DNA from 2 places in the Streptococcus sp. HMSC062D07 genome. Region 2 is predicted to be linked to the other one. Evidence: predicted binding sites of a transcription regulator. Region 2 holds the regulator's gene; the other holds the start of a gene.

Region 1 (6,165 bases), on a different contig from region 2:
GTCGAGACAGCTTAGAAGCGGTCGTTGGATAGCCCAAGTCTTCGTATAAAGACAGTAGGGCCTCAGCATCTTTCATGGTTGCTTTTCGTATCTGCATAGGATCCTCCTATTCTCCCCTTAGTGCTTCAAATTTCGCTTTCATAGTTGGATTCTTCCGAGTCAATTTTTTTACAGAAACATCATCCAACTTATTGTTTGCGAGGCGGAGTTGATTTTCTGAAGTGGTCAAGAATTTCTTGATCTCTTCCATGCGTTTGATGGCCTTGTCGATTTCGTCAATAGCCTTACCGAAGTTGACAGATGCTGAATTGTAGTTTTTAGCAAAGGCAACCTTGAAGGCGTCTAGGTCTTCTTCAAAGTGGGTGATGTCAATATTTTGCTCACGGATAAGTGCTAGTTCTTGCTTGTATTTAAGAGAGTTAAGAGCCGCATTACGTAAGAGACCAATCAACTGGATAAAGAACTGAGGACGAACGACGTACATCTTCTCATACTCGTGGCTAACATCCACAATCCCTGTGTTGAAGTAGTCATTATCAGCTTCAAGCATAGTCACTAATACGGCATACTCACAGTTCTTTTCTCGACGATCCTTGTCCAACTCCTTGTAGAAATCGGCATTCTTATGCTTTTTCTCAGTTCCGTCAGCTTCATTTTTCATCTCAAACATGATGGAAATGAATTCTAGCCCATTTTCATCAAAATCACGGAAGATAAAGTCTCCTTTAGACCCACGAGCAGAAACCTTGTTGTCCTTTTCGAAATAAGCGTTTGGAAAGGCAAAGCTACGGACCTTGTTAAACTCACTTTCCGCATACTGCTCCAGACTTTCCCCAATGGCCTTGGTTGATTGTTGAGCCTTGAAATTCTTGTAAAACTCAACCTGCTCATTTGCTGCCTTAAGTTGGGCTTCATAGTTTTGCTTAACTGAAGTCAGAGAAAGCTCGTTTTCTTTTTCTTGTAAAAGGAGCTGATTTTTGACCTGGTCTCTTTCTTTCTCTAGATCAGACAGTGTCTTTTGCAGTTGATTCTCATGCTCCAAGCGTAAGGTAGCCAGCTGATTCTCCAGTGCTTGAACTTCTTTTTCTTTCTCTAGCAGACTTTGACTAGCACTTTGCTCTACTTCCTTTTTGGCTAATTCTTTTTCGATATCAAAGTTCTGAATTTGACTTTGAAGCTGGGCAATTTTTTGGTCTTTTTGCGCTAGTTTTGTCTGCTGTTCATTCATGGCTTTTTGCTCAGCCAAGGCCAGCTCTTGCTTCATGCGTTCATGCAATTCCTTATCAAACTCTACAGTTCGAACTTGAGAAATCAGCTCTGCATATTGGCTTTCATTAACTGTAAAAACTTCCCCACAATTTGGACATTTAATTTCGTTCATGATTTTCCTCTGTATTTAACATTACTACATTCATTATAGCATGGAAAAACAAAAAGAAAAAGTTGGAATCAATCCAACTTTTAGTCTACGTATGTATCTTCGTTCTTGTTTAAGAAGGCATAAGGCAATCCAATCAGTAGACCACCGCCGATAAAGTTACCAATAAAGGTTACACCCCAGTGACGAAGAATATTTCCAATACCGAAGTTCGCGATTGAATCAGCAGCAACACTGAACTTCACAATAGCAAAGGATGCAAAGTTTGCGGCGATGTGCTCATTTGTTAAGAATACAAACATGTAAATGGCTGATAGAACCAACCAAAGTTTTGCGCCACCATCCTTAACTAAAACAAATGAAAGAATGGCGATGTTTACAAAGATATTCGCTAGAATACCTTCAAGTAAAACTAGTTCATTAGAGCGTCCCAACTTCATTTCTACAACTCCAGAAATAAAGCTATCATGTGTTAGATTAGCGTAAGCTGCTGAATGAGCAAATCCCCAACCAGCGATAAGGGCACCGATTATGTTAAAGAAAGTACAATATAGAAGAATTTCAGCTGTTTTTCTCCAGCTAATTTTTTTCAAAAAGCTACCAGCTGTCAAGAACATCATGTTAGATGTTACCAATTCAGCATTTAAGAAGACAATGTAGGCCAATCCCCAAGCGAAAACAAATGGGAAAAGGAAGCGTCCGCTACCAGGAGCGATTTTATTGATCAAGTCAGCACCAACAGCTCCAGCAGCTGTACTGAAGGTAAGGAAAGCACCTGCAAACATTGAACGAATTGCATATTTGAATTTACTTTGACTGTAAAGACTTTCCTTTTTCTTACAAGCAAATTCTATTTTTGAAATAAATTCTGATGAGACCATATAAACTCCTAAAACTTTTATTTGTGAATATTATAACATAAGATCGAAATTATGGGAAGGCTTTCCTAAATCAATCACTAATATTTTTTAAAATTATCGGAATCGTTTACACTCTTGTAGTTTTAAGGTTTTAGACTTCTAATATCACTGAAAACAATTCCTGAACTTCTAGAACTATTTATTATAATTAATATATTTTTAACTAAAATAAAAGAGAGAAACCTAGCATTTCTCCCCACTTCAATTGATAATTTTTAGTCTACATAAGTCTCTTCATTTTTATTTAAAAAGGCATATGGTAATCCAATCAAGAAACCACCACCTATTAAGTTAGCAACAAAGGTGACACCCCAATGACGGAGAATATTTGCGATTTCGAAATGCTGAACTTCATTAGAAACAATGCTAAATTTAACAATACTAAATGACGCAAAATTTGCAGCAATGTGCTCGTTTGATAAAAATACAAACATAGAAATTGCTGACAATATAATCCAAAGTTTTGCAGACGCATCTTTGACTAAGATTGAAGACAAAATAGCGATATTAACAAACACGTTGGCAAGAATACCTTCAAGTAAAACCAATTCACTTGGACGAGCTAACTTCTTAGCTACAAGTTTTGGTAAAAAACTATCCTGGGTCAGATGTGAAAATGCTGAAGAAGTGGAATAAATTCTTGTTCTTTACATTTGAATGTTAGCAAAAGCTTCAATTTCTTCTGCAGTCAATCCTACAAGCTCTGAAACCCACAAGCCGACAATATCTGATAAAACAGAATCGCTGACATATTCATTCTCACCATGACCATATTTACAAGTGAATAGAGGGGTTCTTATCGCTGAATGATAAAAATTGAACGCTAACTCTTGCAGTTTCTCTGGCTGAAATTCGAGTCCCAACTATTGTACAAGTCCAGCTCTCACTTTATCCCACTCTTCGCCTTTTGACTGGTAGTTTTCTCGTGCTTTATTGAGAAATCCTTGACAGAATTTTACCAACAAATCCTTGTTTTGATAGAGTAAACGACAAGAAAAATCAGTGATAGAACCAGCATGGAGTAAGAAAGTAAGCAAGTCGTCAAGACTTTCTGCTACCCGACCAACTTGGCCTTCACTCCCTATAAAGCCGATACTCTCATCCTCAAGAATCACATATTCTCCCCCACTACCGTCTTTAGCAAAGGCTATGGGCGAAAGAGAATAAACTTCATTGTTCTGAGAAAATTCAACCTCTTTCAACTGGTCATAAAAGAGAATATCGCATTCTTTCATCAATAAGTTTCTCAGTTGATTATCTTCTCTTATTACTTGTAGTTGAAGCATATTAGCTACTCTCCTGGATTTGACAATTGTCACAAATGACAACAATTCAATTTTAGCAATCGACTCTTAATAATAATAATAGATTTTAATATGGCACTTCTTGGCCACATTGGCAAGATTTTTCAATAACTCCTCGTTTCTTTTGCTTTTTCCAAAATGAAAAGTAAAAGATTTTCCATCTTTCCTTGTAAAGTACAGATGATACCTGTCCCCATTCATTCTTCTCCCTCGAACGTAATCAATATCAATCTGTCTAACTTCAGCCAGAGGAACAATCCTTTTTCTAAAAAGAATAATCGTGTGAATGTATAATCTTCCCTTAGCAATATGAAACGGGGCAAAATAGTTTCCACCACTTTGACGCACAATGACATAACGACGCCATAGAATCAGTAAAAGAAGGAAGGAAATAAAGTAAATAGCAAAAGTCAAAACCGAGCTTTTCATCATCGATTTTATCCCAATCAAAAAATAATCTATCATGATTAAACCGCCTTTTTTAACCTATTATACCACTTTTAATGAGCATCTATTTTATTGTCAAAGAAAAAGACTGAACAAAGTTCAGCCCTTTTTACGAATGGTTGATAAGATGTCTTTATCTAGTCAAATCAATACGTTGACCAATTTTACCAATGATAATTGCACCAACAATTAGTGAAGCGAATTCTCCGATACCAGTAGTGAACCATGTAAAGAAGAATGGTGCTTCTGCTACGATGTTTAATTCAGCAGCAATAGTGATCATTGAAATTGAAAATAGAATTGAAAAGAAGAAATGATCTTTTCGAATCAATCCATTAAAAAGATAGTCTTTACTATATTTACTGAACAACCAAACTCCTAAGCTTAGGAAGACAAGAGTTGATCCTCCACCTACAGCGACATCAATGAGTCCAAAACTGAAGAAATTAGCTATCATACATCCAAGAGTAACACCGATAATGTACTTAGGATTATAAAAAGCTAGGAAATTCATCATTTCAGAAATACGGAATTGGTAAGCTCCATAACTAATGGCATTGAGTGGTGGTGTAATAGTCAAAACCACATAAATTGCTGCGACAATGGCAATGTCAGCCAAATCGCGGACAGTAAGTTTTTTCATGTTTTCTCCTTTAGCGGCTATCCCGCGTCTAATATGCTTGGTGAAAGAAGCTAAGCACCAAGGGTTGAGCAAGTCAACTTTATTAGTATAGCACATTTAAATGCTTTATGCTATACTAATCTTATGAAAAGATACATTAAAAAATTCTTCGATAACGAAATTTTATCTTATTTATTTTTCGGCGTTGCTACTACCGTAGTATCAATATTTGTCCGCATCGTCATCTTCTATCTTACTCATCAAGAGTTAGTTGCGACTGCCTTGGGAAATATTGCTGGAATCCTATTTGCTTTCTTTACAAATGACACATTTGTATTTAAGCAAGAAAGAAAAAACTGGTTTAATCGATTAATTAAATTTACCTCTGCAAGACTTATCACCTTTTTATTGGATCTTCTACTAACTTTTATTTTTGTGACATGCTTCCCACAAATTATTGGTTACTTTGTTGGAAATGATATTAATAAAATTAATACAGTTGAAATCTTCATTGCACAAGTTACGATGGTGGTTCTCAACTACGTTTTTAGTAAGCTTTTCGTATTTAAAAAAAAATAAGCACCTTTCTTGCATTTAATATAAATTTACGATATAATCTAGACTGAAAAATTTCGAAAGGAAAAAGATTATGTTAAAGGATCTTAAAGATTTCTTGCTCCGTGGCAACGTCGTTGACCTTGCTGTCGGTGTGATCATCGCCACTGCTTTTGGTGCTATCATCAATTCATTTGTTAATGATATCATCACTCCACTTCTATTGAACCCAGCCTTGGAAGCTGCGAATGTACAAAACATCGCTGAGCTTGCTTGGAATGGTGTTACATATGGTAAGTTCTTGAGCGCTGTTATCAACTTCGTTGTAATTGGTACTGTTCTCTTCTTCATGATTAAAGCTATTGAAAAAGCTCAAAACCTTCGTAAGAAAGAAGAAGTTGCTGAAGAAGCTCCAGCAGCTCCAACTGAATTGGAAGTTCTTCAAGAAATCAAAGCACTTCTTGAAAAAAAATAAACATTTAAAAGGATTTAGGTATTGTCTAAATCCTTTTTTATTGTTATATTTCATCTTTTAGATGACTCTTGAGTTACACCATATTTTTTGATATAATGAGGGAAGTTTCCACCCTTAGTGTAATGGATATCACGTAAGATTCCGGTTCTTGAAATGGGGGTTCGATTCCCTCAGGGTGGATTATAGATAAAATATTATTAATAATTGAAAAAGCAGTGTATTATCACTGCTTTTTTATTTATATCTATACCTGCTCCGATAGTTCTTCCCACTCCAGCATAGCTTCTTCATGACGCTGACTAATCTTATCAAGTTCTGCTTGTAATTGCATGAGTTCATCTGCATCATTGGTGGTATGCATTTGTTCAGAGATAACTTGGGCTTGAGTTTCCAGCTCTTCGATTTCTGTCTCAAGACTTTCGATTTGTCTCATCAATTTACGAAGTTCTTTTTGACTTTCCTTT
Region 2 (6,165 bases):
TGCTCACGAGCTACTGCGGCTTCTTCGGTGTCTTTTTGAGTAGATACTGAAACATATTCACCTCCAGCCATAGAGAAGGCACCCGCTAAGATGGCAGCCAAACCTGAAAGAAAGATTATCCAAATATTACTGGTTGCACTGGCAACGCCGATAACAACTCCAGCGATAGAGATGATTCCATCATTTGCTCCCAGTACACCAGCACGTAAAATGTTTAAACGACCAGCGAAGTTTGAATCAATTTCATGTGTAATTTCTGACATAGTCTTCTCCTTTTTATCCATTATAAAGTATAGGAGAAGTAAAAACAAACTTTTTAAACTTTCTGAAAAAAGTTCTACAATTTTAATAATAGCCATAGCTATTACTTATGCCAATATATAACAAAGTTGTATTTGTAACTGACTGCCATAGATGATACAATTAAACTAATGAAATCTTTGGAGGTCTGATGATGACTCGTGAATTTAAATTTGAAACCCTACAATTGCATGCAGGACAAGTGGTAGATGCTACTACCAAGTCTCGTGCTGTACCAATTTACCAAACAACATCTTTTGTATTTGAAGATACACAGGAGGGTGCAGATCTTTTTGCCCTTCAAAAAGCTGGAAATATCTATACTCGTATTACCAATCCAACAACTTCAGCATTTGAAGAGCGTATTGCAGCACTAGAAGGCGGAGTAGGTGCACTTGCCACAGCTTCTGGGATGGCAGCTCTTACTTATACTATCCTCGGACTTGCTCATGCTGGTGATCATGTGGTTGCAGCTTCAACTATCTACGGTGGGACCTTTAACCTTTTGAAAGAAACCCTTCCTCGTTACGGAATCACCACAACTTTTGTTGATATTGATAATCTAGAAGAAGTAGAGGCAGCGATTAAAGATAATACAAAACTTGTTTTGATTGAAACTTTGGGTAATCCAGTTATCAACATTCCTGATATTGAAAAAATAGCTGAAATTGCTCATAAACATCAGATTCCTTTGGTTTCAGACAATACCTTTGCAACGCCTTATCTTATCAATGTCTTTTCACACGGTGTAGATATCTCGGTTCACTCGGCGACTAAATTTATCGGTGGACACGGTACAACTATTGGCGGTGTCATTGTTGATAGCGGTAAGTTTGACTGGGCTGCTTCAGGGAAATTCCCTCAATTAGTCGATGAAGATCCAAGCTACCACAATATCAGCTATACTCGTGATGTTGGTGCTGCAGCCTTTATCGTTGCTGCTCGCGTGCAATTGCTTCGCGATATGGGAGCTGCCCTTTCACCATTTAACTCATTCTTGCTCCTACAAGGTCTTGAGACACTATCTCTCCGTGTTGAACGTCATGTTCAAAATGCTGAGAAAATCGTTGATTTCCTTGTGAACCATCCAAAAGTTGAAAAAGTCAATTATCCAAAATTAGCTGATAGCCCTTACCATGCCTTGGCGGAGAAATATTTACCAAAAGGTGTTGGTTCAATCTTTACCTTCCACGTTAAAGGCGGAGAAGCAGAAGCTCGTAAGGTGATTGATAGCTTAGAAATCTTTTCAAACCTTGCAAACGTAGCAGATGCCAAATCATTGGTCGTTCATCCAGCAACTACAACTCATTCTCAATTGTCTGACTCTGACTTAGAAGCAGCAGGAGTAACTAAAAATCAAATCCGTCTATCAATTGGACTAGAAAATGTCGATGATTTGATTGAAGATTTACGACTAGCACTTGAAAAAATCTAAAAATAACTAGTTTTTATGAAATTAAGCATCCTTCTCACGAATAATAAAGTGAGGAGGATTTTTATGTATAGTATTTCATTTCAAGAAGATTCGCTTTTACCAAGAGAGAGACTAGTTAGAGAAGGAGTAGAAGCACTCAGCAACCAAGAATTACTGGCAATATTACTAAGGACAGGCATAAAACAGGCCAATGTTTTTGAAATAGCACAGAAGATCTTAAATCAGCTGACATGTTTAACTGACCTAAAAAAAATGAGTCTACAGGAATTGCAGACTCTATCGGGTATTGGACGTGTTAAGGCTATCGAACTACAAGCCGTTATTGAATTAGGCTACCGTATCCATAAAAGGGAAACAGTGGAAATGGAGAGTATTCTCAGTAGTCGAAAGTTAGCTAAAAAGATGCAGTCTGAGCTTGGAGATAAAAAACAAGAGCACCTAGTGGCGCTCTATCTGAATACTCAAAATCAAATTATTCACCAACAGACTATTTTTATCGGGTCTGCCACGAGAAGCATTGCTGAACCGAGAGAAATTCTCCACTACGCTTTGAAGCATATGGCAACATCTGTGATTCTTGTTCATAATCATCCATCAGGAGCAGTAGTTCCTAGCCCCAATGATGACCATGTTACGAAGCTTGTTAAAGAAGCCTGTGAATTAATGGGATTGGTGTTATTGGACCATTTAATTGTCTCTCATTCTGATTATTTTAGTTACCGCGAGAAGACGGACCTAATATAAGATTATTTTTTGAAGTTTAGAGGCCCCTGCTCAAACGCTTGTAAAGCATAGGACTCAACTTCGTTCATATCAATTTTAGGAAGAGGATCAATTGTAGGGACTAGCAACTTTTCTTGCACGATAAAGTCAATAATAGCATTGAAGTCTTCAATTTTATAATACTTTTTTGAGTGGATTAAGATATCTCTGTAAAAGACAAGCGAAGAACGAAATCTGCCTTTAAATTTAGCATCTGCCTTTTTACAAAATGGTTTTGCCTTTTTAGACATTTCTTTCAGTTCTTTTTGTTTGTCTTTTAGTGAGAGTTTGTCGAGATACTCTTTATTCTTAGAAAATGATTGGTAACTTTCTGCCGTTAAAAGACTATATAGATTAGAAAGTTGAAAATAAACTTCTATTTTCTTTTCCTTATAGGTTGAGAAATGGTCAATTTCCTTGCTCTTAACAGATGAGAAAACATTAACTTCTAAATCTCTCAAAAGCTCGTGAGTAGAAGGTAGATTAAGTTCATTCATAATTAATTAGCTAATTTATCAAAATTATAATTCATTGATGACATAGTCGAAAAGTGTTTTATCTTTGGGGCGATTTTCAAAGAGAAATTCAGGATGCCATTGAACACCAAGATAAGGGAAACCGTCCGTAGTTGTAACAGCTTCGATAATACCATCTTTAGGATCATGTGCTACAACCTTAAGATTAGGAGCTAAATCTTTGATGCTCTGATGGTGGAAAGAATTGATATGAGAGATTTCTCCATAGATTTCTCTTAGAATAGTATCTGGTTCGGTGACAAGCCGCTGAGTGGTGTATTCAGCGGAAGTATCTTGCCAATGATCTTCGATATCTTGATAAAGAGACCCGCCCATGGCTACGTTAAAAAGTTGAGTACCACGACAGACAGAAAAAATTGGTTTCTTTTGCTTGATTGCTTCTTTAATGAGGGCTAACTCAAAAATATCACGTTGAAGGTGGTAATCGTCGCTATCAATAGCTTTTGGCTCACCATAGTATTTAGGGTCAACATTTTGTCCACCAGTTAAAATAAGTTTATCAATTAAACTAATGTAGTAACCGGCCATTTCTTCATCACCAATTGGTAGGATAATGGGGATACCTCCAGCTTCCTTAACTCCTTCAACAAAGCCTTGGGCAGCATAACTCATCATAAGCTCATCGTCTGGATGGGCTTTTTCGTTTCCTGTAATCCCAATAACTGGTTTTTTCATAAATCAATTCGCTTTCTAATCCTCTTTTCGCATGAAATAGAGGAGGGTTTGAAGTTCGCTAGTAAGATCGACATACTGAACAACTACGTCTTTAGGAAGATGTAGGTGAACAGGAGAAAAACTGAGGATACCTTTGATACCAGCATCAACCAAAAGTTCCGCAACTTCTTGAGATTTAACACTAGGAACAGTAAGAATAGCAGTTTTAACATCACTATCCTTAACTTTATCCTTTATTTGAGAGATTCCATAGATTGGGACACCGTCGGGTGTCTTGGTACCAACCTCAGGATGATCATCTAGGTCAAAAGCCATGATGATTTTCATTTTATTACGCTCATGAAAGCGGTAGTGGAGGAGGGCATGTCCCATATTTCCAATACCCACAAGCATAACATTGGTAATAGAATTATCATTTAAAAGATCAGCGAAAAAGTTCATGAGCTTTTTGACATCATAGCCAAATCCACGACGTCCAAGTTCACCAAAGTAAGAGAAGTCACGACGAACAGTGGCAGAATCAATTCCAATCGCTTCTGCAATTTGTTTGGAATTAGCTCTTTCAATTTTCTCGGCATTAAATCTTTTAAAAATACGGTAATAGAGAGAAAGTCTCTTTGCTGTTGCTTTAGGAATAGCAGACTGTTTTTCTTTCACAAAATCACAACCTTTCTATCTACTATTTTATAGAAAGCTTGTGAAAATTGCAACAATAACGAAAAAAAACTAAGAAAAAATCTTAGTTTATCTTAGTTTCGTGGTAAGTTCTTAAAAAGCGGTAGAGGTTACCAAGAAGTCCTTGATAGATTTCAACTCCATCATGTGTTAATGAAGTAATATGAGTAGTATCAGGGAGAGTTACACAACCTGATAGAGAGAGCATAAGAGCTTCATAGTCTTCGTATTCTTGCACACGCTCTACTTGATAGGAGTCCTTGTAAGTTAATCGAAACATAATGACCTTCTATCTTTCGCTTTTTGTAAATACGCCACGTTCAACCAGGCTATCCATCAAAAAGTAGAATTTCTCTTGGTGGATATGAGTTTCTTCTGATTTGAAGATATCAACTAAACGTAGACCAAATTTATCAGTGATATTGATTTTTACACCAGTTAAGTCTTTGTTGATGATAATCTTAAGTTGGAATCCTTCTCCGCTATTTGGAACTTTTTCAAGTAGTCGCGTTAATTCATAGTTACCAACTTTAGTTTCAAAAAAAGTATTATCTTTAAGCGTAAATTTTTTAACAGTTGGACTAAGTGTGTATTCGTAACGACAATTTTTAAGTTTAATCGTTTGTTCAAATGCCATTAAGTTTATCCTCCGATGATATTTTTAAGAGTTTTAGCAAGAGTTATCATTTCTTGTTCTGTATTTAAAGGTGAAATGCTGACGCGTACAGACTCGTTTAAGCGAGGGGATTCTTCTCCGTAGAAGGCTTGAAGAACATGACTGACCTGAACAACACCAGCTGTACAAGCAGAACCTGTTGAAATAGAAATACCTTCAAGGTCTAAACGAAGTAGTAGTAGATCGTTGCGTTGTCCCGGAAATCCGATATTTAGGACATAAGGGAGTTGCTCTTTACCTTGATTGAGATAATAGGTTGAGCCAGCCATCTCAGTTAGAAAAACTTTCTTTAGTTTTTGAACTTTATTAAAGTTAGCCTCTAGATGATCTATATCGTCCTTAAGAGCTGCAACCATACCTATAATTGCGGGAAGGTTTTCTGTCCCTGCTCTTTTTTTCTGTTCTTGATCTCCACCATGTAGATAAGGATCAAAATCTGTAGAAGCAGCGTATAGGAAACCGATACCCTTTGGACCGTGAAATTTATGAGCAGAAGCACTGAGGAAATCTATTCCTAGTTCTTCAGGAAGAATCTCTAGCTTCCCGACAGCTTGAACAGCATCTACATGATAAGCAGCTGAATGGACTTTTAAAATCTGACCAATTTCAGCGATTGGTAAAAGAGTACCTGTTTCATTGTTAACATACATAGTTGAAACGAGAATAGTATCTTCACGCAGTGCATTTTTGACTTGATCTGCAGTGATTTCATGATTGTCGTCGGGTTTTAAAATAGTCACTTCAAACCCAAAATTTTCCACCAGATATTCAATTGGTTCAAGCACAGCGTGATGCTCGATAGCAGTAGTAATAATGTGTTTTCCGCGATTTTGATGACGAAGACAGTAGCCGATAATAGCTGTATTATTACTTTCTGTACCACCAGAAGTGAAGAAAATGTGTTGGGGCTTTGTACCTAGTATACCTGCTAACTCTTGACGGGCTTCACGTAATAATTTTCCTGCTTGACGCCCATGACCATGAATACTAGAAGGATTGCCATAAGTCTCTTGCATGACTTGAGTCATTGCTGAGATAGCTGCAGATGACATGGGTGTCGTAGCAGCATTATCTAAATAAATCAAAAACTCACCTAATTTCTATTT

The links. The regulator Rex, encoded in region 2, represses fermentation and respiration genes when NADH is low (regulators of the CRP and FNR family bind a similar motif). The targets are predictions, from matches to a motif close to TTGTGAANTANTTCACAA.
Region 1: the regulator Rex is predicted to act here: its motif matches at 2,281-2,298, upstream of HMPREF2957_RS06290 (formate/nitrite transporter family protein).

What each region holds. Positions count from the first base shown of each region.
Region 1 is NZ_KV815331.1:117,092-123,256, reverse strand. It holds gene HMPREF2957_RS06300 (GNAT family N-acetyltransferase) at 1-97, opposite strand, end outside; gene HMPREF2957_RS06295 (DUF2130 domain-containing protein) at 107-1,381, opposite strand; gene HMPREF2957_RS06290 (formate/nitrite transporter family protein) at 1,462-2,259, opposite strand; partial or broken gene HMPREF2957_RS06285 (formate/nitrite transporter family protein) at 2,514-2,933, opposite strand; partial or broken gene HMPREF2957_RS06280 (hypothetical protein) at 2,946-3,584, opposite strand; gene HMPREF2957_RS06275 (hypothetical protein) at 3,651-4,067, opposite strand; gene HMPREF2957_RS06270 (QueT transporter family protein) at 4,183-4,692, opposite strand; PreQ1 riboswitch class II at 4,690-4,787, opposite strand; gene HMPREF2957_RS06265 (GtrA family protein) at 4,816-5,250, shown strand; gene mscL (large conductance mechanosensitive channel protein MscL) at 5,321-5,701, shown strand; tRNA gene HMPREF2957_RS06255 (tRNA-Arg) at 5,810-5,881, shown strand; gene abc-f (ribosomal protection-like ABC-F family protein) at 5,946-6,165, opposite strand, start outside.
Region 2 is NZ_KV815334.1:303,928-310,092, forward strand. It holds gene HMPREF2957_RS08280 (VIT1/CCC1 transporter family protein) at 1-263, opposite strand, end outside; gene HMPREF2957_RS08285 (O-acetylhomoserine aminocarboxypropyltransferase/cysteine synthase family protein) at 455-1,735, shown strand; gene radC (RadC family protein) at 1,799-2,479, shown strand; gene HMPREF2957_RS08295 (hypothetical protein) at 2,482-2,994, opposite strand; gene HMPREF2957_RS08300 (gamma-glutamyl-gamma-aminobutyrate hydrolase family protein) at 3,019-3,708, opposite strand; gene HMPREF2957_RS08305 (redox-sensing transcriptional repressor Rex) at 3,724-4,365, opposite strand; gene HMPREF2957_RS08310 (DUF4649 family protein) at 4,448-4,663, opposite strand; gene HMPREF2957_RS08315 (DUF1831 domain-containing protein) at 4,673-5,020, opposite strand; gene HMPREF2957_RS08320 (cysteine desulfurase family protein) at 5,026-6,144, opposite strand; gene HMPREF2957_RS08325 (ribose-phosphate diphosphokinase) at 6,160-6,165, opposite strand, start outside.